2 regions of the Acidicapsa acidisoli genome follow, and region 1 is predicted to be linked to the other one. Evidence: riboswitches for the same ligand, from Rfam matches in the RefSeq annotation. Region 1 holds a riboswitch; the other holds the start of a gene.

Region 1 (3,397 bases):
AGAGCGAGCCGAACTGATCGGTGAGGGCCGGTTCGCGAACAGCGTCGCCGAAGTTGGTCAGAATCTTGGTGCCGCTGAAGATGTTGTGGCGCGGCATGACTGCGTAATACGAGAGGCTTGCGCGCGGCGAGGTTTGCGTGCCGAAGAGGGAGTAGTGTTCCAGGCTGCCGCCGAGTGTGTAGAAGGCGCGTCCCTTGTAGTCGCCATGGACTGAGGCCACGTAGTCGTAGTTGGTCCGCTCGGTGGTTTCATAGGTGGCGAAGGTCGGAATGTTTTCGAGGCCGCGCTCATCTTCGTAGTGAAAGCCGATGAGCCCGATGAAGTGCGGAGTAAAACGGTAGTCCCCCTGATACACGAGCTGATCGCGGTTGGAGACGAATTGTTCATTGAATGGATATTGTTCCGGATAGTCGAGCATGGCGCGGCCGGAGGCGGTGTAGCCGTTGGCTCCCGTGAAAGTGACGGAATTCCCGAAATACGCATAGGAAGGCCCGAACGTGGGGCTGTTTGCGTATTCGATGAGTTGGCCGGAGGGCTGCCAGAGATTGTATTGCTCGCGCTTGCGGGCGAGGCCATAGCGGAGGGAGTTGTGGAAGTCGCCTGTAGTCTGGTTATCGATCGTGCCGCTCACGATAAGATCCTGGTCCTTCTGCGTGGCGTCGTCGGCAACGTGATAGAAGTCCCATGCGTTGGGAACCCCGGTCGCATCGGAGCCGTAGTGGACTGTTCCACGAACCTGGGTACTGCCCAGAGGCTGCCAGCCTAGGTTGCCCGATCCGGTCGCCACATGAAACTCGTCGTTGGGCAGTGCGTTGGAGGTCTGCAACCAGGAAAGTCCGGTGAGGTAATCGATCTTCTTCTGGGAGCCAGAGACCTCGCCGTGTTCGCGCGAGGAGTTGAAGTTGCCTACATCGCTGTCCATGTGCAGGACGGGGGAAGCACCGGTTCCCTTCGGCGTGGTAAAGGCGACGACTCCGCTGGCGGCATCCGCTCCGTAGAGGCTTGAATTGGGCCCGCGATAGACCTCGACGCTGTCGATGCCGGTGGTGCTGAGGGGGCCGAAATCGAAACGCCCGCCGAGATCGCCAATGCTTACGCCATCGAGCAGAACCTTGTTCGCATCCGATGGGCCGCCGCGGATGAACAGAGACGCTTGCGAGCCCGTCTGGCCGATCTGCGTGGAGACGGTGCCTGGCATGAGGCGCAACGCATCTGTGAAGTTGGTGCGCAGGGCCAGGTCGAGCGAGCCAAGAACCGTGGTGGCTGCGCTGGTCTGCTGCTGCGGCACTGGCGTTCCGGTTGCGGTGACAACAATCGCCTGGTGGACCCACTCCGGCTCCAGCACGAGATTTTTCTCGATGTTGTCGTTCATCCCGGCGTAGAAAGCCGCGGGTTGAACCTGGCGAAAGCCCTGAGCGGTAATCGTGAGCGAGAATCGTCCGCTCCTGCCGGTAACAAACTCAAAGCTTCCATCTGCAGTCGAAACGGTCTTGGCCAAGTAACTGGCCCCATTGATAAGCACCACTGTTGCGCCTGTTACCGTTGCTCCGCTGGTGTCAGTGACCGTGCCGCGAATAACACCGGCATGCAAGATTATGGGAGCGAGAAGAAGAAAAGCAGCGCAGAAAATCCGCGTGAGCGCCGCGAAACGATCTTTCGAAATGGACATCAAAATCCTCCGTTCCCCTCGGAACGTAAGCAGGTGATTGGCACCGTAGGACCGGTATCCTGACTTGCGCATTTCCGAACCGCCTTCCCAGGCGTCTCCTTGATGGAGAAACCCAGTGGCACTTGGCCGGATTTCCGCGAGAGCTCTCATGAACGACGAATGAGCCCGCGGGTGCGCTCACAGTTGCGGGGCAGTGGCGGATTTTCACCGCCTTCCCGAACATCCTGGTGAGTCTCCGTGATCGGTGGCGCGCGCATCTGTCGAAAAACTCTACGACGCAACACGCAGGACAGGCAGTAGAATCTGGTGACCATGGCAGGATTGGAAGCTGCGAGCTTCGGTTCAGGAAACCGCGCAAGGGCACATTGCAGAGTGTAGCACCCGCTTGTATTACCGAGCAATCTATTGTCGAATCAACGGCTTAGGATCTGATCCCCGCCGCCCGGGCGAGAATCTTTCGCGGACAACAATTTCTGCTTGACAGTCTATTGCCGTTCCCATAAGGTTTCGGCCCAACAGAATGTTCCTGTAACCGTCCTCTCCCAAAACTCACGCTTCGACGCGATCTGTTGATGCGCCGTCCCATCAGGCACGGCTCTCGGTCCCGAATGACAATCTGGAGGTCACAATGGCATGTAATCCAAGAAAGCTTTGCGCTGCATTCGCAGTGCTTGCGCTGTCCCTGAACCTGTCAGCGACAGTCTATGCGGCGGTTGAAAATGGTTTTTCCGCGATTCCCGGTAGTATCAAACCCACGACGGACACCGTCATGGGCGAGTTCACCAGTTCGCGGATGACAGTTGAGGTTGTCCTTAGACCCCGCAACGAGTCAGAGCTATCCGATCTTTTAGAGAGTGTCTACGACTTGAATAGCAAGAGCTACCAACACTGGCTCGGACAGGGAGAGTTCTACTCACGTTTTGCCCCAAGCAATGCACAGGTGGCCGCAATCACCAACTATCTGCGGGAAAGTGGCCTGGACGTGGAAACATCTTCGTCTCCTTTTCTGGTGCGGGTGAGTGGACCGAGCAGCATGGTGGAAGCGACATTCAAGACCAGCCTGCGCAACTACCGCAATCCGAGAGGAGTCATCTATTACTCAAATGCTTCCGAGGTTCAACTGCCGGCAAGCCTGGCCTCCGGAGTTCTCGGAGTCGTGGGCCTTTCGAATACGGTGCGCGCGCAGTCCATGGCGGTACGCGCGCAGAAGCACACAATGCCCGCCACTCCAAGCTGTGAAGCTCCCTATCCAACCACGGCTCAGTTATACAACGCAGTCGACAATGGCGTAGGGTTTCCGTTCGGTTACGGCGGTGGCCCGGGATGCAATGGTCTGACGCCGTCGCAGGTCAATTCGATCTATGGCGCACCGGAGCTGGGACCGAGAGGTAAGGGGGCTGGCGCTAATCTTGCTGTCTTTGAGCTATCCGCCTACCAGCAGTCCGACATAAACACCTGGGCAGAATACTTCTATGGCACGGATTACAAGGCTCCGCTGAAAGACATCCTCGTTGACGGAGGCCCGCTCAGTCCCGTCTGCCCTACTGGCGATGAGTGCCCGCCGCAATTCAACGGCTATTCCGGAGACATTGAGGTCGACGCCGACATCGAAATGCAACTCGCGGTCGCACCAAACGCAAAACATCTCCTAGTCTACGAGGCTCCGAATGATTTCACGGGGCAGACTGAGCTGGATGAGTACACAAAGATCGCACAGGATGACATCGC
Region 2 (3,397 bases), on a different contig from region 1:
GCTCACGCGCTTCCGGCGAATCGAAGGCCCAGCGAAGCTGGAAGAAGACATCCTGCAGTCCCATCACGCCAAGCCCAACCGGACGCCAGCGCGAATTCGACACTGCAGCCTGCGAAACGGGGTAGTAATTGATATCGATAACCCGATCCAGCATCGGAACGGCATGGCGAACCGTCGCCGCGAGCTTGTCAAAATCAAACTTACCGTCCGTCAGGTGACGGCCAAGATTGATCGAGCCAAGGTTGCAGACGGCCGTCTCCTGATGCGAAGTGACCTCGGTGATCTCCGTGCATAGATTCGAGAGATGCACCGTGTTCCCCGGCTCGCCCGTCTGGTTGCACTTCACGTTGCAGGCGTCCTTGAAGACCATCCACCCATTGCCTGTTTCCGCCAGCGTCCGCATCATCCGCGCGTACAGATCGCGGGCCTTGATCTGGCGTTTGTAGAGCTTCTGGGTTTCCGCTTCGATGTACGCCTTTTCGAATGCCTCGCCGTAAAGATCCGTCAGGGTCGGCACATCCTTGGGGTCGAAGAGCGACCACATCCCGTCTTCATCGGCGCGACGCATGAACAGGTCCGGAATCCAGTTCGCAAGATTCAGATTGTAGGTCCGTCGCGCCTGATCGCCAGTGTTGTCGCGCATTTCGAGGAATGACTCGACATCGGCATGCCACGGCTCAAGATAGACGCAGCACGCTCCCTTGCGCTTGCCGCCCTGGTTGACGGCGGCGACCGAAGCATCCAATGTGCGCAGCCACGGCACGATGCCGTTCGACAATCCATTGGTCGCGCGAATCAGCGACCCCTCGCTGCGAATGCGATGAAAGGCCAGACCAATACCGCCCGAGAACTTCGACAGCAATGCAATTTGCTTGTAGGCGTCGTAGATCGAGTCCAGCGAGTCCAACGGCGAGTCGATCAGGTAGCAGCTCGACATTTGACTATGTTTGGTGCCGCTGTTGAACAGCGTCGGCGAACTCGGCAGGTAATCGTGCGAGGCCAGCAAGTTGTAGAAATCGACGGCCTCATTCACCCGCGTCGAAAGCCCGGCTGCCACGCGCATGAAGAAGTACTGCGGAGTCTCCGTGACCAGACGCGTAATCGGATGCCGCAGCAGATAGCGGTCGTACACCGTGCGCAGGCCGAAGTATTCAAAACGGTCCGAAAAGCGGTCATCGATGGCAGAGTTGAGCTTGCGGGCATTCGCCTGCACAAAGGCTGCGGCATCGGCAGAGACCACGCCCTCGCGGTTGCCGATCTCGATCGACTGCGAAAACGAATAAATATTCTGGCCAGCAACTTCCTTCGCAATGGTCGCAAGCAGCAAACGCGCAGCCAGGCGCGAGTACTCCGGCTCCTCGGCGATCAGCGAAGCCGCGGTCTGGATTGAAATGGAGTCAAGCTCCCGCGTGCTTGCGCCGTCAAAGAGGCCGCCGATGGTCTTGCTGGCTACGCGGATGGGATCGACATGGGGCAAGCCATGACAGCAGCGCTCGACGGCGCGGACAATCTTGTTGACGTCCACGGGTTCGAGACCGCCATTCCGCTTTCTGACTTGCATCTGAGGCGCGGCTTCGGCGAGCGGAAAATTCGGGTCGAGGTCCGTCAGTGTGGACTGAATTGTGGCCATAGGAATGGTCCTTTCGAAAGCCTTGTCGGCTGAGGTGAAGCGAATCTTGAGCCGGGAGGGTTCGAGACCGGAAAACAAGGGTGTCCTGAAAAAACGACAGCCCACATCACCCGGCCATCCCCTCGGAGGCGTGTGCATGTGCCATGCCCTATCGGACATGTCTTTCGGCAGGTCTTCGGACTTGCAGGCTACCTATTTGCTCCAGCTTCCCAGTCTTGAGAACGTCCACGGCTGGACAGTTGCTCGACCAGTGCTTGTATTGGAGCGTTCGTTCCTGCTTACCGCTGCGGGGCAGTTCCGGCATTTAACCGGATTCCCTTTCAGGTGAACCGCACGATTCACCACCGAAAGCAGAATCGACTATATCGTGAGCCTGAACGCGGGTCAACATCTATATGTTGTGGTTAATGTGGAAATAGTGACCATAGTCATGCGGCACCAGGGTCGTATGAATTCAGGAATCAGGCTTCGAAACATCTCCCAGCGCAGCTCTTGAAACATCTTTCTCAAAAAAAGCGTAAGGCTCTGCATCCCGCCCCGAGGAATTTTGCGGATTAGAGAGTAGAAGCACATGAGGAAGCTGTTGAACTGGCAGGCCCAATCCAATCTCGAGTTCGAGCAACTCGTCGAGGAGCACCAGTCGATGGTTTTCTCGCTGGCATGGCGCATGACGGGAGATCGCGGATTGGCCGAGGAGCTGGCCCAGGATGTGCTGCTCGAATTGGACCGCAATCTCCACAAGCTTTGCTCGGCCCAGCACGTCCGCTTCTGGCTGCGGCAGGTGACCGTACACCGTTCCGCGGATGCATTGCGCCGGAAGCAGACTAAGGCCGCAAGTCTGGGTACCGATTTGTGGGTAGAACTGGAGGAGCGGCACGTGCTCGTGGAGCCGCTGGATATGGACGACGCGTCTCCGCTGGGGCGGCGCATCGAAGAACTGCTGGCAGGTCTGCCGGAGTCGCAACGCGCGGCGCTTGTTCTCCGTTACCAGGAAGACCTGACGCCGGAAGAGATTGCAGTAACGTTGAAAGCGCCCGTGGCGACCGTAAAGAGCCAGTTACAGCGCGGCCTGAAACTGCTGCGCATGAGGGCGAGCCAGACGTTGAAGGAGTATGTCCGTGGAACATAGAGATTTGACCGAACAGGAACTCGCGGACTTCGAACGCAAGCTGCGGATCGCCTTGCAGCATCGCGATGCCCCGCCCGGAATGAAGCAGCGGGTGCTGGCAAGAGCACGCGAGCGGAGACAAGGACAGCATGGCCGCTGGTGGATGCTGCAGCGAATCGCCGCATCTGCGTTGCTGGCCGCGGTCTTCGGCGGCTTTGCGGTCTACAAACAGGTCGAAGAGCGCAATCTCGAACGGCGCAAGGGCGAGGAAGCGCGACAACAAGTGATGACGGCTTTTCGAATCACCCACCAAACACTGGAACGAGTGGGTGACCGCGTGAACGAGGGCACTGTGGCAGGTAGCCGGTCCAATTTGGGATATCAGACATTCAGGTAGTTTCCCCATGGGGAAGAAAGCGGGACAGGATGAAGCGGAATCAGGTTTGGGCCAGCTTGGTGGCATTGGGAATTGTAGTGACGGGCTCGTCCGGCGTATTTGCACAGGATTCCCTGCCAACAGCGTCGCCGATTGAAAAGACGCTGGCGGATCGCGCCACGCACGTAACGGAAGTGACGTTGGACAAAAACATGCTGGCCTTTGCGGCGAAGTTCATGGGTAAGGACAAGGACAAAGACAAGGATGGCGACAGGGACGACGA

The links. Region 1 has a riboswitch for cobalamin ahead of OHL23_RS24035 (TonB-dependent receptor). Riboswitches for the same ligand answer to the same signal wherever they lie in the genome.
Region 2: another riboswitch for cobalamin. It lies ahead of OHL23_RS04030 (ribonucleoside-diphosphate reductase subunit alpha); the one in region 1 lies ahead of OHL23_RS24035 (TonB-dependent receptor).

What each region holds. Positions count from the first base shown of each region.
Region 1 is NZ_JAGSYI010000004.1:499,256-502,652, forward strand. Features, by position in the region: gene OHL23_RS24035 (TonB-dependent receptor) at 1-1,669, opposite strand, end outside; cobalamin riboswitch at 1,702-1,911, opposite strand; gene OHL23_RS24040 (S53 family peptidase) at 2,298-3,397, shown strand, end outside.
Region 2 is NZ_JAGSYI010000001.1:1,001,722-1,005,118, forward strand. Features, by position in the region: gene OHL23_RS04030 (ribonucleoside-diphosphate reductase subunit alpha) at 1-1,630, opposite strand, end outside; cobalamin riboswitch at 1,780-1,994, opposite strand; gene OHL23_RS04035 (RNA polymerase sigma factor) at 2,202-2,759, shown strand; gene OHL23_RS04040 (hypothetical protein) at 2,749-3,135, shown strand; gene OHL23_RS04045 (DUF4252 domain-containing protein) at 3,165-3,397, shown strand, end outside.